3 regions of the Streptomyces sp. NPDC101393 genome follow, and region 3 is predicted to be linked to each of the others. Evidence: predicted binding sites of a transcription regulator. Region 3 holds the regulator's gene; each other region holds the start of a gene.
The links. Region 3 encodes HrcA, which represses chaperone genes, less so after heat shock. Its sites were predicted from a motif close to TTNGCACTCNGNNNNNCNGAGTGCNAA; they were not measured.
Positions count from the first base shown of each region.

Region 1 (9,677 bases), on a different contig from region 3:
CCATCGGCAACCCGGCCGACGGGCCGTACGTCCTCGACATCGCGCGCCGTACGGGCGGTGCGGTGGAGGATGTGAACGACGAGCAGGTCGTGGACGCGATCAAGCTGCTGGCCCGGACGGAAGGGATCTTCGCGGAGACCGCGGGCGGCGTGACCGTCGGCGTGACCAAGAAGCTCATCGAGGACGGCCTGCTCGACCCGTCCCTGACCACCGTCATCCTGAACACCGGCGACGGCCTCAAGACGCTTGACGCCGTCGCCCCGACCACCGGGCCCACGGCCACCATCCGCCCGAGCCTGGACGCGTTCCGCGCGGCCGGCCTGGGCTGAGCCGCGGCGCAGCCGTACGCGGCGCCCGGCGTACGCCCTCCGTACGCCGCCCCCGAACCCGCAGTCGTATTCCGTAGTCGCTGGAAGGCAGAACCCATGAGCGTCAAGGTCCGGATCCCCACCATCCTCCGCACGTACACCGGCGGCGAGGCCGAGGTCGTCGCCGAGGGCGCGACCCTTTCCGAGGTGATCGGTGACCTGGAGAAGAACCACCAGGGCATCGCGGCCCGTGTGCTCGACGACGCGGGCAAGCTGCGCCGCTTCGTGAACGTGTACGTCAATGACGACGACGTCCGCTTCGAGCAGGGTCTGGAGACGCCGACGCCGGACGGCGCGGGCATCTCGATCATTCCCGCGGTTGCCGGAGGGTGCTGATTCGCGCCATCTCGTCTCTCGTCTGACTGGAATTACCCCGTCCACGGCAAAGCGGACGGGGTAATTCCATGTTGCGAAAGGCGCTACCATCGTCTTGATCCCACTCCGCCTCGCGGCCAACTCCTCTGAGACTGCGGTCAGTTGTGCCCAAAATGTGTGCGGTTTTTGTCACCTAAGCACCCTATGCCCGGCCCGACTTGCCCTGGAAAAGCGGCAGTTCGCGGGATAAGGGCGGATTCCCCGGTCCCGGATTTCTCGTCCGATTGACCTGTTGCGCTGGGCAGTGGTGCAGATACATTCAGCGGCGGTCGACGCGTTCCGGCGCACACCCCGCGGGCCTCCTGGGGGGTGAGGTCTGACCCGGGTCCGCGGAGTGCGGTCCTGTGCAAGGGCCAGTAATAGGGGAGTTAGGCATGGCTCAGGGCACCGTCAAGTGGTTCAACGCGGAGAAGGGGTACGGCTTCATCGCGGTCGACGGTGGTGCGGATGTTTTCGTCCACTACAGCGCGATCCAGATGGACGGTTACCGCACCCTTGAGGAGGGCCAGCGAGTCGAATTCGAGATCTCGCAGGGCCAGAAGGGGCCGCAGGCGGACATGGTCCGGGTGGCGGCCGGCTGAGCGCCGACCGACTGCAGCGTTTGTGAGGACCCGCACCCTTCCGGGGTGCGGGTCCTTCGCTGTCCCGAGGGCATCCGGTGGGGATCCGGTGGGTAGTGGTCACCGGGGTGAGGCGCTTGCACTCGACGGGGTCGAGTGCTAATCATTGCGTTAGCACTCTCCCAGTGAGAGTGACAGAACTTGGACCGGGCCGGTGAGGCCCGCGGGCCGCGTGGGGCAAGGAACCACACGGTGTGCAGGCCGTCCGTCGCGGGCGCCTCTCGGTCCGATCCACCCTCCCCCAGACTCTGTCCGGGGGTACCCCAGTCCGTGGAGGACACTTCACATGGCAAAGATCATCGCGTTCGACGAGGAGGCACGGCGCGGTCTCGAGCGCGGGATGAACCAGCTCGCCGACGCCGTCAAGGTCACCCTCGGCCCGAAGGGCCGTAACGTCGTCCTCGAGAAGAAGTGGGGCGCCCCCACGATCACCAACGATGGTGTTTCCATCGCCAAGGAGATCGAGCTCGAGGACCCGTACGAGAAGATCGGTGCCGAGCTGGTCAAGGAGGTCGCGAAGAAGACGGACGACGTCGCCGGTGACGGCACGACGACCGCGACCGTCCTGGCGCAGGCGCTGGTCCGCGAGGGCCTGCGCAACGTCGCCGCCGGCGCCAACCCGATGGCCCTCAAGCGCGGCATCGAGAAGGCCGTCGAGGCCGTCTCCGCCGCCCTGCTGGAGCAGGCCAAGGATGTGGAGACCAAGGAGCAGATCGCCTCCACCGCCTCCATCTCCGCCGCTGACACCCAGATCGGCGAGCTCATCGCCGAGGCGATGGACAAGGTCGGCAAGGAAGGCGTCATCACTGTCGAGGAGTCCCAGACCTTCGGTCTGGAGCTGGAACTCACCGAGGGTATGCGCTTCGACAAGGGCTACATCTCGGCGTACTTCGCCACCGACATGGAGCGCATGGAGTCGTCGCTCGACGACCCGTACATCCTGATCGTCAACTCCAAGATCGGCAACGTCAAGGACCTGCTGCCGCTCCTGGAGAAGGTCATGCAGTCCGGCAAGCCGCTGCTGATCATCGCCGAGGACGTCGAGGGCGAGGCCCTGTCGACCCTGGTCGTCAACAAGATCCGTGGCACCTTCAAGTCCGTCGCCGTCAAGGCCCCGGGCTTCGGTGACCGCCGCAAGGCCATGCTCGGCGACATCGCCATCCTCACCGGTGGCACCGTCATCTCCGAGGAGGTCGGCCTCAAGCTGGAGAACGCCGGCGTCGACCTGCTGGGCCGTGCCCGCAAGGTCGTCATCACCAAGGACGAGACCACCATCGTCGACGGTGCCGGTGACAGCGAGCAGGTTCAGGGCCGGGTCAACCAGATCCGCGCCGAGATCGAGAACAGCGACTCGGACTACGACCGCGAGAAGCTCCAGGAGCGTCTGGCGAAGCTGGCCGGCGGCGTGGCCGTCATCAAGGCCGGTGCCGCCACCGAGGTCGAGCTCAAGGAGCGCAAGCACCGCATCGAGGACGCCGTTCGCAACGCGAAGGCGGCCGTCGAGGAGGGCATCGTCGCCGGCGGCGGCGTGGCCCTGCTCCAGGCTTCCTCGGTCTTCGAGAAGCTCGACCTCGAGGGCGACGAGGCGACCGGCGCCAACGCTGTGAAGCTGGCCCTGGAGGCCCCGCTGAAGCAGATCTCCGTCAACGGCGGCCTTGAGGGTGGCGTCGTGGTGGAGAAGGTGCGCAACCTGACCGTCGGCCACGGCCTGAACGCCGCGACCGGTGAGTACGTCGACATGATCGCCGAAGGCATCATCGACCCGGCCAAGGTCACGCGCTCCGCGCTGCAGAACGCCGCCTCCATCGCGGCGCTCTTCCTCACCACCGAGGCCGTCATCGCCGACAAGCCGGAGAAGGCGGGCGCTGCCCCGGCCGGCGGCGGCATGCCCGGCGGTGACATGGACTTCTGATCCTCCTGAGGATCGGCAGGCCATAGCGCCCCAGCAGTACGCAGTACGTATCGAAGGCGGTACCCCTTCCAGGGGTGCCGCCTTCGGGCGTTGGGCGGGCCGGTGTGGGTGAGCCGGTGGGCGGCCGCGTGGTCGTGGTGTCGCACCGGCCACCCAGGCCCGACGGCCGGCATGTCGAGGCGTCGTACCGCTTCGTCGACGGCGTGGCCGAGGTGATCGCGCAGGCCGAGGAAATCGCGGGAGGGCGCACCGTCGCCGTGGCGGCGGGCGAGGTGGGCGGGCAGGCATGCGCCCTCGGTGGGGGCCTGGGGCGGGGCCGAGGCGAAGGACGGGGCCGCCCTCGTCGGCGCACCCTTGTCGACGGTGATGCGATCCGGCCAGCTTTAAGCGGAATGTAGCCATCCGGTTATTTGGGGTGATCTCTGTGGGTAGTTTCCCCCTCGATCGCCGCAAAGGTGCCGATTTCGTGGGTCTTGTGCCCCGCAACTGGCTTGCTTCGTGCGTGCGTTCGCGAGTTTCCGTGCGGCCGCGATCAGGCGGCCCACGAAGGTTCCCTCGAAGGGTCAGAGATGGCACAGCAAGCCCGCATCGATGTCGACACCAGCCTGGTGGAGGGCGCCACCGCCGCCTCCACCGAGCAGCTGGCGGAAATCGCCCAGGCCGTCCCCCCGCGTGTCTGGTTCGCCGACGCGCCCGCCGCCCCGGCGGCCGCCGGGACGGCACGGCAGCCGGACGTGGAGTGGGTACTGTCCGGCACGTCGCCCCACCGGGGCGAGCAGGCCACCGGAACGGCTGCCGTCTACTACGGGGCCGGCCACCGAGGCCTCCAGCGGCCTTTCATCTTCGCCGACGGCTTCAACTACGGCCCGAGCGATCTGCCGGGCCTCTGGAGCCACTTCAACGCACCCTACGAGCCCGGCAAGGAGGGCTTCCTCGACCAGCTGCTCGCCGCCGGTCAGGACGTCATCCTGCTCGGCTTCGACAAGCGGCACACCTACATCCAGGCCAACGCCGGAGTGGCCACGAGCTGTGTCCTGCGCGCCATCGAGGAGCGGCAGGGCAACGAACCGCTGACCGTCGGCGGGGTGAGCATGGGCGGCCTGGTCACCCGCTACGCCCTGGCCTCGATGGAGCGGGAGGGCATCGACCACCAGACCGCGACCTACGTCTCCTGGGACTCGCCGCACCAGGGTGCCTGGATCCCGCTCGTCCTCCAGCAGATGGCGTACTTCTTCGAGGCGCTGACGCCGTCCAAGCCCGACCAGCCCAAGCAGGCCGAGCTGATCCGCAGCCCCGCCGCCCAGCAGCTGCTGTGGGGCTGGGTGGAGAACGCCAAGTACTCGGGCCCGGTGGCCACCGCCAGCCCGCTGCGCGAGGAGTTCCTGAGGGAGCTGGCGGACCTCGGGCACTGGCCGCAGCGGCCCCTCAAGATCGGCGTCGCCAACGGCAACGGGCAGGGGACCGGCCGGAAGCTGCCCCCGGGCGAGGTGGCCTTCGACTGGAAGGCGATCGTGGCGAGTGCCACGGCCCGCTTCCAGCCCGCCGGTGACCAGCAGCGTATCGGCGGTATGCACCTGGGCCTTGAGGTGCGCCGCTCCACCACCACGAACGTGCCGCCTTTCGACGGCGCGCCCGGCGGCACCCTCGCCTCGTACGGTCTGGTCGCGGATGCTCTCAAGGTCAAGATCAGTGACGACTTCCGGGACGCCTGCTTCGTCCCGACGGTCAGCGCGGTCGCCCTCGACTACGACCCGGTCGCGTGGTCCATCGACCTGAACACGGACATCTCCGAGCTCCCGCCCGAGCGGAGCGCCCTCGACCAGTTCCAGACCGACTCGGAGAACACCCCGCACAGCAATGTCTCCCCGACGCTCGCCAACTGGCTGCTGGAGCGCCTGGTGCGCTGAGCCGCCGCGAGCCGACCGGCCGTCGGCCCCGGGTGCTGGGATCCGGGGCCGACGGCTCGGTCGGAGAAGCGGGGGGGGGGAGGGGGGACTGCCCCGGCGGCGGCTTCAGGGGACCACGGTGTTGGGGCTGGGGCTGGGGCTGGGGCTGGGGCTGGTGTTGGGGCTGTCGGCTTCGGTCAGTGGGCGTAGTCCTTGAGCTTCTCCGTCCTCAGGGTGATACCGAGAGGGCCGGGGATGTCGATGACGCGCGCCGTGCGGGTCCCTGCCCCGTGCGAGCGCGGTGATCGGGCCGCCGGTGAGGTCGGGGCGGCGCAATCCCGGTACGGCCCGGTAGTTGGCCGATGCGTCGGCCCCGGCCGCCCATGGGTGGGGTGGCGCGCAGGGGACCCTACGGCCGGCCGGACCTTGCGACGCGCTGTGGGACGGGGCGGCGGAAGGGAGTCAGGCCGGCAGGTTGCCGGGAGGGGCGTTACGGCTGGAATGCCGTCCGGGGGACATCTGGCGGAGGGCGGTGCGGAGGAGAGCGTTGACCTGGGCGGGGCGTTCCTGGTGCGGCATGTGGCCGGTGTTCTCCAGGAGGTGGAACTCGCCCTGCGGGGCGAGGTTGGCGAGAGCGCGGGAGACCTCGGCGGGAATGTGGTCGAGGTCGCCGTGGAGGAAGAGCGCGGGGACGGTGAGGCCGCCCAGGGTGTGGCGGGGGTCGGGCAGGGCGCCCTCCGCGAACAACGCGTCGATGTGGGTCCCCGAGGCGAGGGTCTGCCGGATGGTGCCGTCGATCAGCTCGGGGGAGGCGGCGGGGCCGAACCAGGTGGGCACCCAGGCGGCCAGTGTCGCGGCGCGGTCGGTGGCGAGGCGCGTACGCAGCTCGGCGAGTTGGCCGGCCATGCCTTCCAGCGGCCAGTAGCCGGAGCCGTCGACCGACACCACGCCGGCGATGCGGTCAGGGGCCTGGAGTGCGGCTTCGAGGGCGAAGGTGGCGCCCATCGAACTGCCCACGAGGACCGGGCGGTCCAGCGACAGGGCGTCGATCAGGGCGAGGATGTCGGCGACGTTGTCGGCGACGGTGTTTCCGGTGGCGGGGTGGGCGGAACGGCCGCAGCCGCGCCAGTCGACGGTGACCACGCGGAAGTCGGGGGCGAGGCCGGCCGTCTGGGCGTCCCAGGCGTGGGCGCTGGTGCCCCAGCCGTGCAGGAACAGGGCGGTGGGGGCGGGAGAGTGGGGAGGGGCAGGGGAGTTGGCGGGGGCCGGTGAGCCGGTGGGGGTGGCGGGAGGGGTTCCGTGGTCCTCGTAGTACAGCTCGGTTCCGTTGATCTGGGCGTACGGCATGGTGGGCGCTCCTTGACGCGGCTGCCTCCGGGAGAGGCGCTGGCTGGGACCAGTTCACCGGGTGAGGGGCGCGCGACCAACAGGCAGTGTGCGAAGGCTCCGATCGCGCATCGTGATGGGTGAGGGCGGTAGCGGGCACGGGCGGTGGGGGGAGTCCGGTGGGCGCCCCCCCACCGCCGGTGGGGTCAGGCGTCGGTGGATTGCTTGGTGGCGGTGGATGGATCGGTGGCGGGAACGGGCCGGCCGGCGCCGGGGGTGAGGCCGGGGGCCGCCGGGTCGGTCGGGGCCGTGGCGGGGGCGGTGGCCGGAGCTGTGGCGTCCGGAGCTGTGGTGTCCGGTGCGGAGTTGAGCTCGGTGAGCATCTGCTTGCTGAAGCCGAAGAAGTACGTGGCGAGGAAGCCGGCCAGATAGCCGACGGCGAGGCCGAGGGCGTAGATGACGAGGGTGGTGCCGATCCCCTGATTGCCCTTGACCAGCGGGAACAGGGCCCAGCCGGACGGGCCGATGGTGGTGGAGCCGACGGAGTTGCCGAGCTGGTTGAACAGGCCCACGAAGCCGCCGCCGAAGGCGCCACCGATGCACGCGGTGATGAACGGGCGGCCGAGGGGCAGCGAGACGCCGTAGATCAGTGGCTCGCCGACGCCCAGGAACCCGGCGGGAAGCGCGGACTTGATCGTCGTACGGATCGAGCCGTTGCGAGGGAGGCGGAGGTACACGGCGATGGCCGCGCCGACCTGGCCGGCGCCCGCCATGGCGAGGATGGGGAGCAGGACGGTGTAGCCCTGCTGCTCGATGAGGGTGGTGTGGATGGGGATCAGGGCCTGGTGCAGGCCCAGCATCACCAGGGGCAGGAAGAGTCCACCGAGGACGAAGCCGGCGAACGCGCCGCCATGGGCGAGCAGCCAGTTGGCGGCCGTACCGATCGCGGTGGAGACCTCGCCCGCGGCGTACATCAGGCCGAAGAGGGTGACCAGGCCCGTGACGAGGATCGTGAGGGTCGGGGTGACGAGGACGTCCAGCGCCTCGGGCACCCGCTTTCGGCACCATCTCTCCACCTGGACGGCGAGGAGCGCGGCGGCCAGCGCACCGAGAACGCCGCCCTGGCCGGGCGCGAGCTTCTGGCCGAAGGCGGTGATGTTCGCGACGCCCGGAAAGACGATGATCGCGGCGACCGCGCCGCCGAGGATCGGGGTACCGCCGAACTCCTTGGCGGTGTTGTAGCCGACGAAGACGGCGATCAGCGACATGAAGCCGGAGGCCATCGCGGCGAGCGCCGGGACGAGGGACGGCAGCCAGCCGAGGTTGGTCAGCAGGCCGTTGATGCCCGCGATGATGCCGCAGCCGATCAGGGCGGGAATCAGCGGAACGAAGATGTTGGCGATCCGGCGCAGGAACAGCTTGACCGGGGTGGCGTTCTTCGCCTTGCGGCCGGCCTTGAGGGCGGCACCCTGGGCCGCCAGCTCCTCGGCGGTGGTCGGACCGGCAGGGCCTTCCGGGGCGGGCGGGGCGGCGTCCGGTTCGTCGGCCGCGCCGGTCACGGGAGTCGGCGTCGGTGCGGGGGCCGCCGGTGCGGGGGACGCCGCGCGCGCTTCCTCGACGAGGCGCTCGAACTCGGGGGTGATCCGGGCGACCGCCCCGGGGCCCAGCACGATTTGGTAGGTGTCGTCCTCGACGACGCCCATGACGGCCGGCAGTGCCTTGAGCGCCTCGTCGTCGACCAGGGAGCGGTCCCTGATGCCGAGGCGGAGCCGGGTCATGCAGTGGGCGATGGAGGTGAGGTTCCCGGCGCCGCCGACGAGGGGGAGGATCGCGGCGGCGGTGGCGCGGTTCTTGTCTTCGGACATGTGCGGTGCCTTGCTGTGCGGGCGACGAGGACAACAGAAGCGGAACGGAGCAGAGAGGCCGGAGCAGAGGAAGCCGGAGGAGTCGGGTCAGGTGGTGCGGACGGCCTGGAGGGCGGACCGGAGGTGGCCCCGGGAGTCGTCGAGGAGGCGGGCGGCGGTCGGGCCGTCGACACCACCGAGGAGGGTGAGGATGGCGTGCTTCACCTCGCCGTCCGTGGCGGCGAGGGCGGCCTCGATCTCCTCGTCGCCGGCGCCGGTGGCGAGCGCGACGATCCGGCGCGAGCGGGCCCGAAGCTTTTCGTTGGAGGCGCGCACGTCGACCATGAGGTTTCCGTAGGTCTTGCCCAGCCGGATCATGGTGATCGTCGAAAGCATGTTGAGCACGAGCTTCTGCGCCGTACCGGCCTTCAGCCGGGTGGAGCCTGTCAGCAGCTCGGGGCCGACGACGACCTCGATGCCGTGTTCGGCGGCGGCGGCCAAGGCGGAGCCGGCGTTGCAGGACAGGCCGATGGTCAGCGCGCCCTGCGCGCGGGCATGCTCGACGGCACCGATCGCGTACGGAGTGCGGCCGGAGGCGGAGATGCCGACGACGGTGTCCCGCGCGGTCAGGCCGATGGCTGCCAGGTCCTCGGCGGCGAACTCCTTGCTGTCCTCGGCGCCCTCGACGGCGGTGACCATCGCGGACGGGCCGCCCGCGATCAGGCCGAGCACCTCGGACGGATCGGTGTTGAACGTCGGCGGGCATTCGCTGGCGTCCAGCACCCCGAGCCGGCCGGCCGTCCCGGCGCCGGTGTAGATCAGCCGGCCGCCGCGGGCCATCCGCTCGGCGGTGCCGTCGATGGCGGCGGCGATCTGCGGGAGTTGCGCGGTGACGGCGGCGGGGACGGTGGCGTCCTCGTCGTTCATCGTGCGGGCGATCTCCAGGGTGGAGCGCCGGTCGATGTCGGCGAGCTCGGGCCGGAACGCCTCGGTGGTGAGGGTGTCCAGCTGGGCGCGGAGGTGGGCGGGGTCGGCGGTGGAAGTCATGGCGTGGCGGCTCTTTCCGGGCTCGTACGGCTCAGTACGACGTGTCTGGTGCGGGTGCGGGTGCGGGTGCGGGTGCGGGTGCGGGTGCGGGTGCGATGCGGTGCCGATGGCGGGGCCGGCCCAGGGGTGCGGCAGGGTCAGCGCTGGCTGCGGGGGGAGTGGCGGTGTGCCAGCGCCTCGTAGGAAGCGGACAGGGCGGGCGCCGCGGTCTCGTAGGTGCGCTGGGCGACGCCTATGAACAGGCAGTCCACCACGAGGAGCTGGCTCGTCCGGGACGACATCGCGGCGGGGCGCAGCTC
Region 1 is NZ_JBIWNU010000001.1:1,165,640-1,175,316, reverse strand. It holds gene thrC (threonine synthase) at 1-329, shown strand, start outside; gene ACIRQ7_RS05005 (MoaD/ThiS family protein) at 426-704, shown strand; gene ACIRQ7_RS05000 (cold-shock protein) at 1,118-1,324, shown strand; gene groL (chaperonin GroEL) at 1,650-3,275, shown strand; gene ACIRQ7_RS04990 (hypothetical protein) at 3,845-5,182, shown strand; gene ACIRQ7_RS04985 (alpha/beta fold hydrolase) at 5,624-6,508, opposite strand; gene ACIRQ7_RS04980 (PTS transporter subunit EIIC) at 6,694-8,352, opposite strand; gene murQ (N-acetylmuramic acid 6-phosphate etherase) at 8,440-9,378, opposite strand; gene ACIRQ7_RS04970 (MurR/RpiR family transcriptional regulator) at 9,516-9,677, opposite strand, start outside.
Region 1: a site for HrcA is predicted at 1,475-1,501, ahead of groL (chaperonin GroEL). Genes of this name have one in related genera too.

Region 2 (9,677 bases), on a different contig from region 3:
TGGGCGCGGGCGCGCTGCTCTACGACGCGGTGTTCACCGGCGTACGCCGCGAGGGCCCCGAGCACCAGTCCGCGGGCGCGCTCGCCTCGCTGGCCGCCGAGAAGCTCGCGGCGGGCGAGGAGCTGCTGCCCGCCCTGCCCCTGTATCTGCGCCGCCCGGACGCGCAGGTGCCCGCCAACTACAAGGTGGTCACCCCGAAGTGACGCCCCCCGCCGACACGGTCGCGCCCGCGGGCACCGCCACCCTGCGCGAGATGCGCTGGTGGGACCTGGACGCGGTGCTCGCCCTGGAGAACGCGCTCTTCCCGGACGACGCCTGGTCGCCGGGGATGTTCTGGTCCGAGCTGGCGCGCGCCCGGGGCTCCGACGCCAACCGCCGCTATCTCGTCGCCGAGCTGGACGGCCGGCTGGTCGGCTACGGCGGGCTCGCCGCCGTCGACGGCACCGGTGACATCCAGACCATCGCCACCGCACGCGACCAGTGGGGCAGCGGCCTGGGCGGCCGCCTGCTGGGCGAGCTGCTGTCCGCCGCCACCGCCTTCGAATGCCACGAGGTGCTGCTGGAGGTACGGGTCGACAATCTCCGCGCCCAGCGGCTCTACGAGCGCTTCGGCTTCGCGCCGCTCGGCTTCCGGCGCGGCTACTACCAGCCGGGCAATGTCGACGCGCTGGTCATGCGCCGCCCGGCCACGGACCCCGACACCGAAGCCGGCACCGAACCGGGCACCGGGGGCGACGCCACGTCCGCCTCCGACACCGCCCCCGACTCCCCCTTCGCACAAGGAACTTGAGAGATATGGCTGACGCACGCGGCGGACCGCTGGTCCTCGGGATCGAGACCTCCTGTGACGAGACCGGTGTCGGCATCGTCCAGGGCCACACCCTGCTCGCCGACGCCGTCGCCTCCAGCGTCGACGAGCACGCCCGCTTCGGCGGCGTGGTCCCCGAGGTCGCCTCGCGGGCGCACCTGGAGGCGATGGTCCCCACCATCCAGCGCGCCCTGAAGGACGCCGGGGTCAGCGCGCGCGACCTCGACGGCATCGCGGTCACCGCGGGCCCCGGTCTCGCGGGCGCACTGCTGGTCGGCGTCTCGGCGGCCAAGGCGTACGCCTACGCGCTCGGCAAGCCGCTCTACGGCGTCAACCACCTCGCCTCGCACATCTGCGTCGACCAGCTCGAACACGGCCCGCTCCCCGAGCCGACGATGGCGCTGCTGGTGAGCGGCGGCCACTCCTCCCTGCTGCTCGCGCCCGACATCACCTCCGACGTACGCCCCCTGGGTGCGACGATCGACGACGCGGCGGGGGAGGCGTTCGACAAGATCGCGCGGGTGCTGCACCTCGGCTTCCCCGGCGGCCCGGTCATCGACCGCTACGCCCGCGAGGGCAACCCCGACGCGATCCGCTTCCCGCGCGGCCTGACCGGCCCCCGCGACCCGGTGTACGACTTCTCCTTCTCCGGCCTCAAGACGGCGGTGGCCCGCTGGATCGAGGCCAAGCGGGCGGCCGGTGAGGACATTCCGGTGGCGGACGTCTCGGCGTCCTTCCAGGAGGCCGTGGTGGACGTGCTCACCCGTAAGGCCGTCCGGGCCTGCAAGGACAACGGCGTGGACCACCTGATGATCGGCGGCGGCGTCGCGGCCAACTCCCGGCTGCGCGCGATGGCCCAGCGCCGCTGCGAGGACGCCGGCATCACCCTGCGGGTGCCGCGGCCCAAGCTCTGCACCGACAACGGCGCGATGGTCGCCGCCCTCGGCGCCGAGATGGTCGCCCGCAACCGCGCGGCCTCCGACTGGGACCTGTCGGCGGACTCGTCCCTGCCGGTCACCGAACCGCACGTCCCCGGCACGGCGCCGGAGCACGGTCACAGCCACGCACATGACCACGACCATGTGCACGAGGTGAGCAAGGCCAACCTCTACTCCTGAGGCGCACCGCCCCGGGCGGCTCCCCGGAGGGCGTGTTTTGTCTTCCTGGGAGCACTCCCGCCGCTCACCGCCCCGGGGCCCGCGCGGAGGTCTTACCCTGGCAAGCAGCACCGGGCGCGCGTGTGGGGAGGCGGAGAGCTGTGGACTGGTTCTGGTGGGTCTTCATCTTCTTCATGGCGGGCGGCTTCGCCAAGGTCGCCGACACCGCGCGCACGGCCCTGCGCACCCGGCACGAACGCACGATGGAACGCCTGGAGACCGCCCGTCAGGAGCGGCAGGAGCTGGCCGCCGCACACAAGCCGCCGGAGCCCGTGTGCGGGTGCACCCACCACCTCGCCAAGCACGACAAAAAGGGCAAGTGTCACGAGCGCGTCGAGGTGCCGGTCGCCTGGGACGCGGACCACAAGCCGGTGCAGTACGAAGCGGGCCAGTGCACCTGCCAGCAGTACGTCGGCCCGCAGCCGCTCTCCCAGATCTACGCCGAGGACCTCACCGACCTGGCGTGAGGGGCGCCTCCGGCGATTCCGCGGGGTGCCCCAGCAGCATGGTGGGGGCGCCGGCGACCCGGGTGAGGAAGATCGTGCAGGACCGCCGCCCGCCGCCCAGCTTCAGCTTCTTGCGCAGCTCCTCCGGCTCGACCGCCGACCCCCGCTTCTTGATCACCGCCACCCCCACCTCCCGCTCCCGCAGCAGCGCCTTCAGCTTCTTGACGTTGAACGGCAGCACGTCCGTGACGGCGTAGGCGGTCGCGTACGGGGTCGCCACCAGCCGGTCAGCGGTGACGTACGCGATCGTCGGATCGATCAGCCGGCCGCCGACCTGCTGGGCGACGTCCGCGACGAGATGGGCCCGGATGACCGCGCCGTCCGGCTCGTACAGCCAGTCCCCGACCGGCCCCGGCTCCGGGTCGGGCAGCCCCGCGCCGAGCAGCGAGTCGCCGGCCGGAAGCAGGGTGGCGCGCCGGCCGGCGGGAGCCAGGGCGGGGCCGGCGGCCGCATCATGGGCCGCCCCGAACCACAGCACGGCTTCCTTCACGTCACCGGAGTCGGAGATCCACTCCGTCTCGGCGTCGTCCGGCAGCGCGTCGTGCGGCACACCGGGCGCGATCTTCAACGCCGCGTACGGCGCCTTGCGGGCCGCCTCGACGGCCCAGGACAGCGGCGGCGAATAGGCCTCCGGATCGAAGATCCGGCCCCCGCGCCCCCCGCCCCGCCGCGCCGGATCGACGAACACCGCGTCGTACCCGGCGGTGTCCACCTCCGTCACATCCGCGCAGCGCACCTCCACCAGCTCCGCCAGCCCCAGCGCCTCGGCGTTCGCGCGGGCCGCGGCGCAGGCCAGCGGATCGCGGTCGACGGCGAGCACCGAGATCCCGGCCCGCGCCAGCGCCAGCGCGTCGCCGCCGATCCCGGAGCAGAGGTCGACCAGGGTGCGCACGCCCAGCGCGGCGAGCCGGGCCGCGCGGTGGGCGGCGACCGTCGCGCGGGTGGACTGCTCGACGCCGTTGGGCGTGAAGTACATGAGCCGCGCGTCCGCCCCGAACTTCGCCGCCGCGCGCTGCCGCAGCCGGGCCTGCCCGAGCGCGGCGGAGACCAGTGGCGCCGGGTGGTCGCGGCGCAGCCGGGTCGCGGTGGCCAGCTCGTCGGCCGGATCGTGGTCACGCAGTGCGGCCAGCAGCGCCTGTCCCTCGGGGGCGAGCAGTGCGGAGAAGGTGTCGAGATCGGTCACCCGCCCATCATTCCTCCTGGACGGCGAGGCGAACGGCGGCGGGGGCGACGGGAGCCGGCGGCGGGTCGGCGGGGCGGTGTGGGCCGGACGGTGGACGGTCTCCGCGTGGCGGGCGGCGGCACAACCACGACGGGCGGGCGCGCTGCCAGAATCCGGCGCTATGCATCTTGTCGGACTTTTCCGGGCGCGGGGCCTGCTCGCGCTGTGCGCACTCGGGTTGCTGGCCGCGGGCTGCGGCACGATCGCCACCGACGGTCAACAGGACAACGAACCGGCGGGCAGCCGGATGGCCGCCCCCGCCGCCCGCGCCCTCGTCACCCAGGCCCGCACCCTGGAGCGGGCGCAGGCCCGCGAAGTGGCGGCGGCCAAGCACTGGGGGCTGGACACGGCGCCCCTGTCCCGGCCCCGGCCGCCGGCCCGTAAGCCGTTCCTGGCCAGTGAGGCGCGCTACTCCCGGGGCGGCCCGGGGCTGCCGCCGGTGATCTCCCGGGTGCCGACCGACGACAAGGTCGTGTTCCTGACGATCGACGACGGTGACGAGAAGGACCCGGAGTTCGTGCGGATGATGCGCGAACTGGACGTCCCCTACAGCGCGTTCCTCAGCGACTACCTCGCCAGTGCGAACTACGGCTACTTCCGCGGTATGCGGAAGCTGGGCAACGGCGTGCACAACCACACCCTGCACCACCGCTATCTGCCCGGCCTCGACGCGGACGGTCAGCGCAAGGAGATCTGCGGCCAACAGGACATCCTGCAACGCGAGATCGGCGAACGGCCGCGCCTCTTCCGCCCGCCCTACGGCAACTTCACCGAGGAGACGCTGCACATCGCGGCCTCCTGCGGTGTCGAGGTCGTCCCGCTGTGGACCCAGGAAGCGTTCCCCGACCGGATGGAATACCGCGACCTGGACCAGCGGCTGCACCCCGGCGACATCATCCTGACCCACTTCCGGGGCCGCCACGACTGGCCCGGGACCATGCCCGACGTCGCGCGCCGGGTGGTGCGTACGGCCACCGAACAGGGCTTCGCCATCGCCCGGCTGGAGGACTACGTCTGAGGGCGGGCCGCGGCCGGCGCCCCGGGCTTCATGCCGCCGGCCCGGGTGCCGGCTCGCGGTGTCCGCGGTGCCGCCGCGAGGGCCGGCCGCTCCCCGCGGCCACCGGCTCCCGGCGCCGCTGCGCGCTGTCGCTGATCCGCAGCAGCAGCGCCACCATCACCCAGTTCGCGACGAGCGACGAACCGCCCTTCGCGAGGAACGGCAGCGCCTTGCCGGTGAGCGGGATCAGCCCCGTCACACCACCCGAGACGACGAACACCTGGAGCAGCAGCGCCCCGGCCAGCCCGACCGCCAGCAGCTTGCCGAACGGGTCGCGGGCGGTCAGCCCCACCCGCAGCCCCCGCTGGGCGAGCAGTACGTACAGCAGCAGTACGGCCATCACCCCCGCCAGGCCCAGTTCCTCCCCGACGGTCGTGAGGATGAAGTCGCTGTTCCCCGCGAAACCGACCAGCTCCGGGTGTCCCTGGCCCAGACCGCTGCCGCCGATGCCGCCGCTGCCGAAGCTGAACAGCGCCTGCGCGGCCTGGTCGGAGATCAGCCCCGGCGGGCGTTCGGACGGGGGCAGAAAGATGTCCATGGGGTGCAGCCAGGCCATGATCCGGCCCTTGACGTGCGGTTCGGTGGAGCCGACCACGGCCGCCCCGACCGCGGCCATCGCGAGTCCGCAGATCACCCAACTGGTGCGCTCGGTGGCCATGTAGAGCATGATCACGAAGACGCCGAAGAAGATCAGTGAGGTGCCCAGGTCGCGTTCGAAGACCAGCACCAGCAGGCTGATGACCCAGATCGTGAAGATCGGTGCGAGCTGCCGTCCCGGCGGCAGCTGGACGCCCATCACCCGGCGCCCGGACAGCGCGAGCGCATCGCGGTTGACGGTGAGATAGCCCGCGAAGAACACCGAGATCATGATCTTCACGAACTCGCCCGGCTGCAGCGACAGCGGCCCGAGCAGGATCCAGCGCTTGGCGCCGTACCTATCGGCACCGAAGAACGCCGGAGCCATCAGCAGCACCAGCGCGACCACCATCGTCAGATAGATGTAGCGCTGCAGTATCCGGTGATCGCGCAGCACCATGAGGATCACGATGCAGGCGGCCACCCCGATCACGGTCCACACCAGCTGTCCGCTGGCCGCCTCGGCGATGCTCAGCCGCGGCGTCACGGCGTAGGTCATGTCCAGCCGGTGCAGCAGGACCAGGCCGATGCCGGTCAGCAGGGTGGCCAGCGGCAGGATCAACGGGTCGGCGCGCGGCGCGAAGCGGCGTACGACGAGGTGCGGGACCAGCGCCACGAAGAACATGCTCACCGCGAACCCGGACAGTCCGCCCGGCAGTTGCCCGGTCATCGACAGGCCGGTGCAGGCGTAGCCGAAGACCGTGATCAGGACGCTGAGCACGAGCAGCCAGGCCTCGGTCCGGCGCCGGTCCGGCGCACGGGCCAGGGCGGCGAACGTCATCGTGCGCTCGGCATCGCTCTCCGGCGCCCCGCCACCCCGGGTGGCGCTCGTCAGTCCCCGCACGCAATTCCTCCGGCCTTCGCCACAACAGTCGGCAAGGTAGACGGCTGGGGGGTAGGCACGGTTGCGGGGCGGGTGTGCTCTTTGCCCCACGTTGTCGGCTCTCCGGCCCAGGCGAGGGGGGAAGGACAGGAACGGGCCGACGGGTACGGGACCACCGTCGCCCCTCCGCCTTTCCTCACCCCCACCAGGGGCGGGCGCACGGCTTACGGGAGGGGCCGGGCCGCAGGGACGCAGTCCCGGGGGCCCGGCACCGCACCCACCAAGCACACCGAGGGCGCCCGGCCCACAACCATCCCCGCCCCGCCGTCAGGCGGGGAAGAACAACGGACGAGACGCGGCGGGGCGGACGGCCGCGGGGGACCCGGCAACGCCACACCTGGCACTCCGCTTGACCGAGTGCTAACCGCGTCATAGTCTCGGCGTTGGCACTCTCCGCAGGGGAGTGCTAAACACGGCGACGGGCTGTTCCGGCACCCGCGACGACGGTTCCTCCTGGTCGCCACCCCAGACAGTTAACCCCGTGAGATCTCCGAAGGGGGAGGTCGGATCGTGACGACCGCCAGCACCAAGGTTGCCATCAAGCCGCTCGAGGACCGCATTGTGGTCCAGCCGCTCGACGCCGAGCAGACCACGGCCTCTGGCCTGGTCATCCCGGACACTGCCAAGGAGAAGCCCCAGGAGGGCGTCGTCCTGGCCGTGGGCCCGGGTCGCTTCGAGGACGGCAACCGTCTTCCGCTCGACGTCACCGTCGGCGACGTCGTGCTCTACAGCAAGTACGGCGGCACCGAGGTGAAGTACAACGGCGAGGAGTACCTCGTCCTCTCGGCTCGCGACGTTCTCGCGATCGTCGAGAAGTAATTCACCCAGAATTGCCTAGATCTGCGCCCCTGGTTCCCGCGTCTAAACAACCCGGGGCAGGGGCGCAGTTCGTTTGAGCGATAGCGGCCACCGCTGCGTGGCCGAGGATCGCAACGAGAGGACTTGAAGCAACCCATGGCGAAGATCCTGAAGTTCGACGAGGACGCCCGTCGCGCCCTCGAGCGCGGCGTGAACAAGCTTGCCGACACCGTCAAGGTGACGATCGGCCCCAAGGGCCGCAACGTCGTCATCGACAAGAAGTTCGGTGCCCCGACCATCACCAACGACGGCGTCACCATCGCCCGTGAGGTAGAGGTCGACGACCCGTACGAGAACCTCGGCGCCCAGCTCGTCAAGGAGGTGGCGACCAAGACCAACGACATCGCGGGTGACGGCACCACCACCGCCACCGTGCTGGCCCAGGCGCTGGTCCGCGAGGGCCTGCGCAACGTCGCCGCCGGCGCCTCCCCGGCCGCCCTGAAGAAGGGCATCGACGCCGCCGTGAAGGCCGTGTCCGAGGAGCTCCTCGCGACCGCCCGCCCGATCGACGACAAGTCCGACATCGCTGCCGTGGCCGGCCTGTCCGCGCAGGACAAGCAGGTCGGCGAGCTCATCGCCGAGGCGATGGACAAGGTCGGCAAGGACGGTGTCATCACCGTCGAGGAGTCCAACACCTTCGGTCTGGAGCTGGACTTCACCGAGGGCATGGCCTTCGACAAGGGCTACCTGTCGCCGTACATGGTGACCGACCAGGAGCGTATGGAGGCCGTCCTCGACGACCCGTACATCCTGATCCACCAGGGCAAGATCGGTTCGATCCAGGACCTGCTGCCGCTGCTGGAGAAGGTCATCCAGGCCGGCTCCTCCAAGCCGCTGCTGATCATCGCCGAGGACGTCGAGGGCGAGGCCCTGTCGACCCTGGTCGTCAACAAGATCCGTGGCACCTTCAACGCCGTGGCCGTCAAGGCCCCCGGCTTCGGTGACCGCCGCAAGGCGATGCTCGGCGACATGGCCACCCTCACCGGTGCGACCGTCATCGCCGAAGAGGTCGGCCTCAAGCTCGACCAGGCCGGTCTCGACGTGCTCGGCACCGCCCGCCGCGTGACGGTCACCAAGGACGACACCACCGTCGTCGACGGTGGCGGCAAGTCCGAGGACGTCCTCGGCCGCGTCAACCAGATCAAGGCCGAGATCGAGTCCACGGACTCGGACTGGGACCGCGAGAAGCTCCAGGAGCGCCTCGCCAAGCTCGCCGGTGGCGTCTGCGTCATCCGTGTGGGTGCGGCCACCGAGGTCGAGCTCAAGGAGAAGAAGCACCGTCTGGAGGACGCCATCTCCGCGACCCGCGCCGCGGTCGAGGAGGGCATCGTCTCCGGTGGTGGCTCCGCTCTGGTGCACGCCGCCAAGGTGCTGGAGGGCTCCCTCGGCAAGGAGGGCGACGAGGCCACCGGTGTCGCCGTCGTCCGTCGCGCCGTCGTCGAGCCGCTGCGCTGGATCGCGGAGAACGCCGGCCTTGAGGGCTACGTCATCACCGCGAAGGTCGCCGAGCAGGACAAGGGCCAGGGCTTCAACGCCGCCACCGGCGAGTACGGCGACCTGGTCAAGGCCGGCGTCATCGACCCGGTCAAGGTCACCCGCTCCGCCCTGGAGAACGCCGCGTCCATCGCGTCGCTGCTGCTCACGACCGAGACCCTGGTCGTCGAGAAGCCGGCCGAGGAAGAGGCCGACGCGGGCCACGGTCACGGCCACAGCCACTGACCACGCTCCGCATGATGTCGCTCGCGTAGCGACATCGCGCGTCGTCAAGACGCCCCTGTCCTGCCGCGGTTCTGCGGCGGGGCAGGGGCGTTTTGCGTGGTGCGGCCGCCCGCGCGGCGTCGTGCCGTGGTCAGCGCAGCACGCCGAGCGTCCGCATGATCTGCATGATGTCGTAGTGCCACCAGCCTTCCTGGATCCTTCCGTCGCGGAAGCGGAAGACCGTGGTGCCGGTCATGGTGCAGCGCTTGCCGGTGGCGGCGATGCCCATGAACTCACCCCGGTGCGTGCCGGTCCAGGACCACAGCGTCACGACGTCGTCACCCTCGGAGATCTGGCGGTTGATGGTGAAGGTGAAGTCGAAGGCGCCGCGCCAGCCGGTCACGTCCTTGCGGATCTCGGCGGAGCCGATCGTGGCGTCCACGTCCTTGCTGATGTCGTGGTCCCGGTAGTCGGGCGCGAACAGCTCGTCGATGGCGTCGAGGTTGCCGTCGACGGCGATCTCGCCGAAGAAGCGGCGCGCGGCGGCGGTGTTGAGCTGTTCGTCGCGGACCACGTCGAGGTCGGTGAAGGAGGGCGCGCCATCGCAGAGCGCCACCATCTCCTGGAAGATCTGGCCGGTCTCCGGGAGGCGGGAATTCTTCATCGCCTCTTCGTGCGACGGGAAGTCGACGATCTCGACGAAGTGCGAACTGTCGGAACGGTCCTTGCCGACGACGCTGTGGGTGGCGCTCCGCCTGCCCTTGGTCTGCTCCATCCACTTGTCCATGAGCTGGTTCATGCCGTCGATCTGATCGGTCTTGAAATCGATCACTTGTACGAATTTCATGGCGC
Region 2 is NZ_JBIWNU010000008.1:109,180-118,856, forward strand. It holds gene tsaB (tRNA (adenosine(37)-N6)-threonylcarbamoyltransferase complex dimerization subunit type 1 TsaB) at 1-203, shown strand, start outside; gene rimI (ribosomal protein S18-alanine N-acetyltransferase) at 254-790, shown strand; gene tsaD (tRNA (adenosine(37)-N6)-threonylcarbamoyltransferase complex transferase subunit TsaD) at 796-1,926, shown strand; gene ACIRQ7_RS25370 (hypothetical protein) at 2,067-2,432, shown strand; gene ACIRQ7_RS25375 (methyltransferase domain-containing protein) at 2,416-3,654, opposite strand; gene ACIRQ7_RS25380 (polysaccharide deacetylase family protein) at 3,815-4,711, shown strand; gene ACIRQ7_RS25385 (FtsW/RodA/SpoVE family cell cycle protein) at 4,740-6,167, opposite strand; gene groES (co-chaperone GroES) at 6,780-7,088, shown strand; gene groL (chaperonin GroEL) at 7,224-8,846, shown strand; gene ACIRQ7_RS25400 (ester cyclase) at 8,977-9,672, opposite strand.
Region 2: a site for HrcA is predicted at 6,607-6,633, ahead of groES (co-chaperone GroES). Genes of this name have one in related genera too.

Region 3 (9,677 bases):
CTCCCAGACGTCGATGTACGGGTGCCCCACGACCAGCAGATCCGGGTCCGTGACCTCGGCCGCGATCCGGGACTCCTTGGAGCCGGGCACCAGGTGGTCGACGAGGACCCCGAGGCGCGCGTCCGGGCCGGGCGAGAAGCCGCGGACGATCGACGGCAGATCGTCGATGCCCTCCAGGTATTCCACGACGACACCCTCGATGCGCAGGTCGTCGCCCCAGACCCGCTCGACCAGCTCGGCGTCGTGCCGGCCCTCGACATAGATGCGGCCGGCCCGCGCCACCCGGGCACGGGCACCGGGGACGGCGAGCGAGCCGGACGCCGTACGCGCCGGGGCGCTGGCGGCGGGCGTGCTCCGGGGGCGTACGAGCGTGACGACCTTGCCCTCCAGCAGGAAGCCTCGCGGTTCCATGGGGAAGACCCGCAGCTTGCCGAAGCGGTCCTCCAGGGTGACCGTCGGCCCCTGTGACGACTTCTCGCAGCTGATGACGGCGCCGCAGAAGCCCGTCACCACCTCCTCGACCACCAGATCGGGATCGGCCGGCACCTCGGGTGCGGGGCGCTGCTTCTTCCAGGACGGGGTGAGGTCGGGGCTGTAGCGCTTGCTCTGCATGGGGAACGGGACCTGTTCTGTGACCGACGGCGGCGCCGGGAGGACGGGACGGGCAGGGGACGGGACGGAAGATAAGGGGACGGCCGCGCTCAGGCGGGGGACACGCCGAAGCGGGCGGCCAGGGCGTCGCGTTGCTCACGGACGAAACGGGCATTCACCGCGGCGCCGTGCCCCGGTACGTACACCGCGTCCTCCCCGCCGAGTGTCAGCAGCCGGTCCAGCGCCCCCGGCCACCGCAGCGGCTGCGCGTCCCGGCCGGCCTGCGGCTCACCGGACTCCTCGACGAGATCGCCGCAGAAGACGATCTCGGCGGCGCCGTGCCGGCCCGGCACCAGGACGGCCATGTCGTGGGCGGTGTGACCGGGGCCGACATTGGCGAGCAGCACCGAGCGGCCGCCGAGATCGACGGTCAGCTCACCGTGCACGAGGTGGTGCGGGCGGACCAGCAGGTCGGCGGCCTCCGCGGCCGCGTCCGGGTCGACGCCGTGCCGCACCGCGGACAGTCGCAGCGCGTCCCGCTCGCGCAGCAGCAGCTCGTCGAGACCGGCCGCGCCGAAGACCTCGACGCCCGCGAAGGCGGCGGTGCCCAGCACATGATCGAAATGCGGGTGGGTAAGAGCGACATGTGTCACTTCTCTGCCCACCACGCCGCGGATCGCGCGGCGCAGATCCGCGCCGTCGCGCAGCGTCGCACCGGTGTCGACGATCATCACGCCGGCGGACCCGGTGATGACGCCGACCGTTTCGTCCCAGCCGGGCATCCGCCGCCTGGCCACACCGTCACCGAGCCGTTCCCAACCGGCCTCTTCCCATCCACTGTGCATACCGAGACGCTAGCTCCATCGCGATAGCGTTGCCCGGCAGATACACCGAACCCGGTCAAGGCGCCCGCGCCGGGACGGCCGCCGATCAGCCGCCCTTTACGTGCCCGTGCTACCCGGCCGTACACTGGCTCAGTGTTTGGCACTCGGCCCGTGTGAGTGCCAGGCAGGACGAACGCGAGACGAATCGGCAGGACGGCCGGAGTGGAGGTGCGCGGGATGCTCAGCGAACGCAGGCTCGAAGTGCTGCGCGCCATCGTCCAGGACTATGTCGGGACGGAGGAGCCGGTCGGCTCCAAGGCGCTCACCGAGCGCCACCAGCTCGGGGTCTCCCCGGCCACGGTCCGTAATGACATGGCGGTCCTGGAGGACGAGGGATTCATCGCCCAGCCGCACACCAGCGCCGGGCGGATCCCCACCGACAAGGGCTACCGCCTGTTCGTCGACAAGCTGGCCGGCGTGAAGCCGCTGTCCTCGCCGGAGCGGCGGGCCATCCAGAATTTCCTGGACGGCGCCGTCGACCTCGACGACGTGGTGGGCCGCACGGTCCGGCTGCTGGCGCAGCTGACCCGGCAGGTGGCGGTCGTGCAGTACCCGTCCCTGACGCGGTCCACGGTCCGTCATGTCGAGCTGCTGTCGCTGGCCCCGGCCCGGCTGATGCTGGTGCTGATCACCGACACGGGGCGGGTCGAGCAGCGGCTGGTGGACTGCGAGGCGCCGTTCGGCGAGACGTCCCTGGCGGACCTGCGGGCGCGGCTCAACAGCCGTGTCGTGGGGCGCCGGTTCGCGGATGTGCCGCAACTGGTGCAGGATCTCCCGGAATCCTTCGAGCAGGAGGACCGCGGCACGGTCTCGACAGTGCTGTCGGTGTTGCTGGAGACTCTGGTGGAGGAGACCGAAGAGCGGCTGGTCATTGGCGGCACCGCCAATCTCACGCGCTTCGGGCACGACTTCCCACTGACCATCCGGCCGGTGCTGGAGGCCCTTGAGGAGCACGTGGTGCTGCTCAAGCTGCTCGGCGAGGACTCGGGCATGACCGTACGTATCGGGCATGAGAATGCTCATGAAGGCCTGGCGTCCACATCGGTCGTCGCGGTCGGCTACGGTTCGGGCGACGAGGCAGTCGCCAAACTCGGCGTGGTCGGACCGACCCGCATGGACTACCCCGGAACGATGGGAGCGGTACGCGCAGTGGCACGTTACGTCGGACAGATCCTGGCGGAGTCGTAAGTGGCCACGGACTACTACGCCGTACTCGGCGTGCGCCGCGACGCTTCGCAGGACGAGATCAAGAAGGCATTCCGGCGGTTGGCGCGTGAGCTCCACCCGGACGTCAACCCTGATCCCAAGACTCAGGAACGCTTCAAGGAAATCAACGCCGCTTACGAGGTGTTGTCCGACCCGCAGAAGAAGCAGGTCTACGACCTCGGCGGCGACCCCCTCTCGCAGGCGGGCGGCGGCCAGGGAGCCGGCGGCTTCGGCGCGGGCTTCGGCAACTTCTCCGACATCATGGACGCCTTCTTCGGCACGGCGTCGCAGCGCGGACCGCGCTCGCGCACCCGCCGCGGCCAGGACGCCATGATCCGGCTGGACATCGAGCTCAACGAAGCGGCATTCGGCACGACCAAGGACATCCAGGTCGACACCGCCGTGGTCTGCACCACATGCAGCGGCGAGGGCGCCGCGCCGGGCACCTCGGCGCAGACCTGCGACATGTGCCGCGGCCGCGGCGAGGTCTCGCAGGTCACCCGGTCCTTCCTGGGCCAGGTCATGACCTCGCGGCCCTGCCCGCAGTGCCAGGGCTTCGGGACCGTCGTCCCGACGCCGTGCCCGGAGTGCGCGGGCGACGGACGCATCCGCTCCCGGCGCACCCTCACGGTCAAGATCCCGGCCGGTGTCGACAACGGCACCCGGATCCAGCTCGCGGGCGAGGGCGAGGTCGGCCCCGGCGGCGGCCCCGCCGGTGACCTCTACGTCGAGATCCACGAGGTCGCGCACCCGGTCTTCCAACGCCGCGGTGACGACCTGCACTGCACGGTGACCATCCCGATGACGGCGGCCGCGCTGGGCACCAAGTGCCCGCTGGAGACGCTCGACGGGGTGGAGGAGATCGACGTACGGCCCGGCACCCAGTCCGGTCAGTCGATCCCGCTGCACCAACGCGGCGTGACCCATCTGCGCGGCGGCGGCCGGGGCGACCTGATCGTCCACGTTGAGGTGCAGACCCCCTCCAAGCTCGATCCCGAGCAGGAAGAGTTGCTGCGGCGGCTGGCAAAGCTCCGGGGTGAAGAACGCCCCACGGGCACCTTTCAGCCGGGGCAGCAAGGGCTTTTCTCGCGGCTGAAGGATGCCTTCAACGGGCGGTAGTCCGTAGCTGTTCGAGTCCGCGCCGGTTCCGGGGGAGACCCCGGGACCGGCGCGGACCCGGTTCGGGGTGTGACAGTGGACGTGACACGATGTGGTCATGCCCACCGCGCTGACCGATCTTTGCCGCTACCCGATCGTGCAGGCCCCGATGGCGGGCGGCTCCGCGCGTCCGGAGCTCGCCGCCGCCGTCAGCGAAGCCGGCGGTCTCGGCTTCCTCGCCGCCGGCTACAAAACCGCCGACGGCATGTATCAGGAGATCAAACAGCTGCGTGGGCTGACCGACCGGCCCTTCGGCGTGAACCTCTTCATGCCGCAGCCCACGCTCGCCGATGTCGCCGCCGTCGAGGTCTACCGCGAGCAGCTGGCCGGCGAATCGACCTGGTACGAGACCCCGCTCGGCGAGATCGACCCGTACGGCGGCGTCGATGACGGCTACGAGGCCAAGCTGGCGATCCTGCGGGACGACCCGGTGCCGGTCGTCTCGTTCGCCTTCGGCTGCCCCTCCCGCGCGGTCCTCGACGCGTTCGCCGCGGTCGGCACCTACACCGTCGTGACCGTCACCACCGCGGCCGAGGCGCAGGCCGCGCAGTGGTCCGGCGCGGACGCGGTCTGCGTCCAGGGCATCGAGGCCGGCGGCCACCAGAGCACCCATCGCGACGACCCGCAGGCCGACGGCACCGGCGCCGGTATCGGGCTGCTCTCGCTGGTCGCGCAGGTCTACGAGGCCGTGCAGATCCCGATCATCGCGGCCGGCGGGCTGATGCGCGGTGCGCAGATCGCCGCCGTGCTGGCGGCGGGCGCCTCCATGGCGCAGCTCGGCACGGCCTTCCTGGTCACTCCCGAGTCGGGTGCCAACACCCTGCACAAGCAGGCGCTGACCAACCCGCTGTTCACCCGTACCGAACTGACCCGGGCGTTCTCCGGGCGGCCGGCCCGCGGCCTGGTCAACCGATTCCTGCGCGAGCACGGCCCGTACGCCCCGGCCGCCTACCCGGCCGTCCACCACCTCACCTCCGGACTGCGCAAGGCCGCGGCCAAGGCGGGCGACGCCCAGGGCATGGCGCTGTGGGCCGGACAGGGGCACCGCATGGCGCGTGAGCTGCCGGCCGGGCAGCTGGTCGAGGTGCTGGTGGCCGAACTCGACGCGGCGCGCGCGGCGTTGAGCCGTCCCGGGGCCGCGTCATGACCGCGCCGGTCTTCCTCGTCGATTCGCTCGCGGACGTCCGGGCCGGCGGCACGCTGATCCTGGACGGCCCCGAGGGGCGGCACGCGGTGTCCGTGCGCCGGCTGCGGGTCGGCGAGGAGGTCGTGCTGACGGACGGCGGCGGGTCCGGTGCGCGGGGCACGGTCGCGGCCGTCGAGGGCAAGGACCGGCTGACGGTCTCGGTGACCGAGGTGCGGACCGAGGACCCGGCGGCCCCGCTGATCACCGTCGTCCAGGCCTTGCCCAAGGGTGACCGGGGTGAGCTGGCCGTCGAGACGATGACCGAGACCGGCGTCGATGCCATCGTCCCCTGGCAGGCGGCGCGTTGCGTCACCCAGTGGAAGGGTGAGCGGGCCGCGAAGTCGCTGGCCAAATGGCGGGCCACGGCCCGTGAGGCGGGCAAACAGTCGCGTCGGCTGACCTTTCCCGAGGTGGCCGACCCGCTGACGACCAAGCAGGTCGCGGCGCTGCTCGCGGACGCCGACTTCGCCGCCGTCCTCCACGAGGAGGGCAGCGCCCCGCTCGCCACCGCCGAACTCCCCGCCGCCGGCCGCATCGTGCTCGTCGTCGGTCCCGAGGGCGGCGTTTCGCCGGAGGAGCTGGCCGCCTTCGCCGAGGCGGGCGCCGGGCCCTACCGTCTCGGCAGCACCGTGCTGCGCACCTCCACCGCCGGTACGGCCGCGACGGCGCTGCTGTTGGGCCGTACGGGGCGCTGGAGCTGACCGCGGGCCCGGCGGGGCCGAGTGCCACGCGGCGGTGCGCCGGCCGGCCCTCAGGGGCCCGCCGGCGCACCGCTGTTGCTTTCCGGGCGGAGCGGCCGCCAGGGCCGCCGCGGCTCCGGGCGGATCAGACCAGCTGAACCTTGAGCGTGATGTTCTTGACGCCCGCCAGCGCCTGGCTGACCGGGCAGTTGGCCTTGGCGTCCTGGGCGGCCGCCTGGAAGTCGTCCTCGGACAGGCCGGGGACCGTGGCGCGGACGTTCAGGACGATGCCGGTGATGCCCTCGCCGGGCTGGAACGTCACATCGGCCTGGGTGTCGACCTTTTCGACGGTGTAGCCCTTGCCGGCCAGGCCGTGCGAGAAGGCCATGGAGTAGCAGGCGGAGTGGGCGGCGGCGATGAGCTCCTCGGGGCTGGTGACGCCGCCCGGCTGCTCCGCGCGGGCGGGCCAGTTCACGTCATAGGTGCCGACCTTGGAGGACTCCAGGGCGACGGTGCCCTTGCCCTCCAGGAGGTTGCCTTCCCAGTGGGTCTTGGCGGTGCGCGTGGTTGCCATGGTGCATAACTCCCGGTTGTGGGCGAAAAGCGGTCTGCGGGCCCAGCTTAGTGATCCCGCGGCCTCGTGACCGGCTGATCGGGACCGCCTGCCCGGCCCGGCCGTCCGCACACACACGCGGCCGTCTGTCACCGGGTCACCTCATCGGTCCACCACGTCGCCACACCGCAGCGACCGGGTGGCCACCCGGTCGCTGCGGGGGCCGGTCGGGGGCGCCCGGTAGCATCCAGAGGCGTACGCGTCCTGTGTACGGCGCATGGTGGCCACGCCGGGCAGCGACCCGGCCGGGGCGGCCGGCGCGGCTCGAAACGGCCCGTCCGGCGCTCGGCGGCGGCGGCCGAAGACTTGGGAGGAGCTCACCGGTGGCGGGAGAACCGCAGGCCGACTGCCTGTTCTGCAAGATCGTGGCGGGGGAGGTGCCGGCGACCATCGTCCGGGAGACCGAGACCACCGTCGCGTTCCGCGACATCAACCCCCAGGCCCCGACGCACGTCCTGGTGATCCCCAAGGTCCACTACGCCAACGCCATGGAGCTGGCCGCCGCGGAGCCGCTGATCGCCGGTGATGTGCTGCGCGAGGCGGGCGTGGTGGCCGGTGAGGAGAAGGTCGACGAGACCGGCTATCGCATCGTCTTCAACACCGGTCCCGGCGCGGGCCAGACCGTCTTCCACGCCCATGCGCATGTGCTGGGCGGCCGCGACCTCCAGCGCCTGGTCTGACGGGGCAGAGGGTCGGGAGCGGGAGTTGTCCGTACGCGAACTGGTCGTCCTCGGCACCGCGAGTCAGGTGCCCACCCGGCACCGCAACCACAACGGCTATCTGCTGCGGTGGGACGGGCAGGGCGTGCTCTTCGACCCCGGTGAGGGGACGCAGCGGCAGATGCTGCGCGCCGGGGTCGCCGCCCATGACCTCAACCGGATCTGTGTCACGCATTTCCACGGCGATCACTCGCTGGGACTGGCCGGGGTGATCCAGCGGATCAACCTCGACCGGGTGCCGCACCCGGTCACCGCGCACTATCCGGCGAGCGGCCAGCACTTCTTCGACCGGCTGCGCTACGCCACCGCCTACCGCGAGACGGTCCGGCTCACGCAACGGCCGGTCGCCGCCGACGGTGAGCTGGACCGGTCGGCGTCGTACGTCCTGACGGCGTGCAAGCTCTCGCACCCCGTCGAGTCGTACGGCTACCGCCTCGTGGAGCCGGACGCCCGCCGGATGCTGCCGGACCGGCTGGCGGCGCACGGCATCGCCGGGCCCGATGTCGGCCGGCTGCTGCGGGCCGGGGAGCTGAACGGCGTCAGCCTGGACGAGGTGAGCGAGGTCCGGCCCGGCCAGCGGTTCGCGTTCGTGATGGACACCCGGCTGTGTGCGGGCGTGCACACCCTCGCGGAGGGCGCCGACATGCTCGTCATCGAGTCGACGTTCCTGGACGAGGACGCCCAACTGGCCGCCGATCACGGCCATTTGACCGCGGGGCAGGCCGGTCAGGTGTCCGTGCGGGGCGGCGTGCGGCATCTGGTGCTGACGCACTTCTCGCAGCGCTACTCCGACCCCGAGGAGTTCGAGCGGCAGGCACGCGCAGCGGGCTTCACGGGCGAACTCACCGTCGCCCGGGACCTGATGCGCGTGCCGCTCCCCAAGAGGCGCTGAGGGCCGCGGTGTTGCCTACGGCAGGTAGTACATCGGGTTCGGCAGCTTGAAGGTCCGGTCGCCTGCACCGCCCTGCAGATCGCTGTACTGGTCGCCGAAGTTGGCGACGATGTCGTAGCCCAGGGACTCGATGTGCTTGCGGGTCCCGGACTTGTACTCGACGGTCGTACAGTCCGCGCCGCAGGGCAGGTAGGCCGGCGGGTGTTCCTTGTCCTTGAGGTAGACGTGCGTGCGGTCCAGCGGCACGTCGTAGCCGACGTTCTTCAGGTTGCGGGTGCTCCAGTCGCGCTGGGCCTCCTTGCGGCCGGTGAGGAAGAAGACCTCGGCGCCCTTGGCGCGGGCGCGGTTCACCAGGGTGTCCATGCCGAAGACCGGGTCCATGTCGGTGCTCTTCAGGTAGGCGTCCTGGGCCTTCTCGTTGAAGGCGAAGCCGATCTGCAGCTCGAAGTTGTAGGTGAGCAGCGTGGTGTCGTCCATGTCGAGGACGATGGCCGGCTTCTTGTGCGCGCCGTGGCCGCCCCGCGTCCCCTGGTGGGTGAGCACCTTGTCGAGGTAGCGGTCGGCCCGCGCCTCGATGCCGCGGACCTGGCGGGCGTAGTTGCTGTGCGGGGACGCGTAGTGCTGCCCGTCGGCCGTGACCGTGTCGCCGTAGTACGCCTTTATCTTGTCCTGCACCTGGGTGAGGTTGGGGATCTCCTTGTCGGTGCGCGGCACGGAGTGCTCGGCGGTCGCCTGGCCGACGCCGAACGCGGCGCTGCCGGCGACGAGGGCGCAGACCACCGCGGTGCCGGTGCGGGCGCGGCGGGAGAGGGCAGGAAGGGAGGGGGCGAGGCGGGGCATGCGCGGCTCCTTGGGAAGTCGGTGGTGGGGACCGGGGCGGATCGTGCGGCCCCGGCAGGTCTGACGACCTCTGGCGACCCAAGTAGGTTTAACAGAGCCTTATTTCGGTATCTACGCGCGAAGATTCAACGCTTGGTAAAGGCTCGGGGAAAGCGCGGGGGGCCGCCCGGCCCTGGTCAGCGCCAGTCGGGGGCGGTGGGGCCCTGGGCGTGCGGCACGATCGCCTCGATCTTCGCCCGGATCTCCTGCATGACGGCGACGATCCGGCGCTCATGGGCGGCGGTCAGCCGCGCGAGCGGCACCGAGGCGCTGATCGCGTCGGTGGCGGGGGAGTCGCAGCGCAGCGCGAACCCGAAGCCCGCGATGCCGGCCACGCCTTCCTCGCGGTCGATCGCGTAACCGCGCGCGCGGACCGCCGCCAGGTCGGCGGCGAGCGCCGCCCGGTCGGTGTGGGTGTTCCCGGTGAGCTGCGCCAACTCACCTTCCGGGAGCGGGAGCCGGGCCGGGTCGCGGTCGGCCAGCAGGGCCTTGCCGAGGGCTCCGGCGTGCGCCGGGAGCCTGCGGCCGACCCGGCTGAAGGTGCGCAGGTATTCGTGGGACTCGCGGGTGGCGAGGTAGACCACGTCCGGGCCGTCCAGCCGGGCGAGGTGGATGGTCTCGCCCAGGGCCTCGGACGCCTCGTCGAGATACGGCCGGGCGGCCCGTACCCGGGGGTCGGAGTCGAGGTAGCTGGTGCCGGTCAGCAGGGCGCGGATGCCGATGCCGTAGAGCGAGCCGGTCGCGTCGGTGCGTACCCAGCCGCGGTCGATCAGGGTCTGCAGCAGTGCGTACATCGAGCTGCGCGGGACGCCCAGCTCCTCGGCGAGTTCGCGCAGCCTGGCCGGGCGGTCGCCGCGGGCTGCGAGCAG
Region 3 is NZ_JBIWNU010000004.1:41,848-51,524, forward strand. It holds gene ACIRQ7_RS13660 (DUF3097 domain-containing protein) at 1-612, opposite strand, end outside; gene ACIRQ7_RS13665 (MBL fold metallo-hydrolase) at 702-1,436, opposite strand; gene hrcA (heat-inducible transcriptional repressor HrcA) at 1,653-2,663, shown strand; gene dnaJ (molecular chaperone DnaJ) at 2,664-3,800, shown strand; gene ACIRQ7_RS13680 (nitronate monooxygenase) at 3,898-4,986, shown strand; gene ACIRQ7_RS13685 (16S rRNA (uracil(1498)-N(3))-methyltransferase) at 4,983-5,726, shown strand; gene ACIRQ7_RS13690 (OsmC family protein) at 5,851-6,279, opposite strand; gene ACIRQ7_RS13695 (histidine triad nucleotide-binding protein) at 6,642-6,998, shown strand; gene ACIRQ7_RS13700 (ribonuclease Z) at 7,024-7,929, shown strand; gene ACIRQ7_RS13705 (HAD family acid phosphatase) at 7,945-8,769, opposite strand; gene ACIRQ7_RS13710 (IclR family transcriptional regulator) at 8,946-9,677, opposite strand, start outside.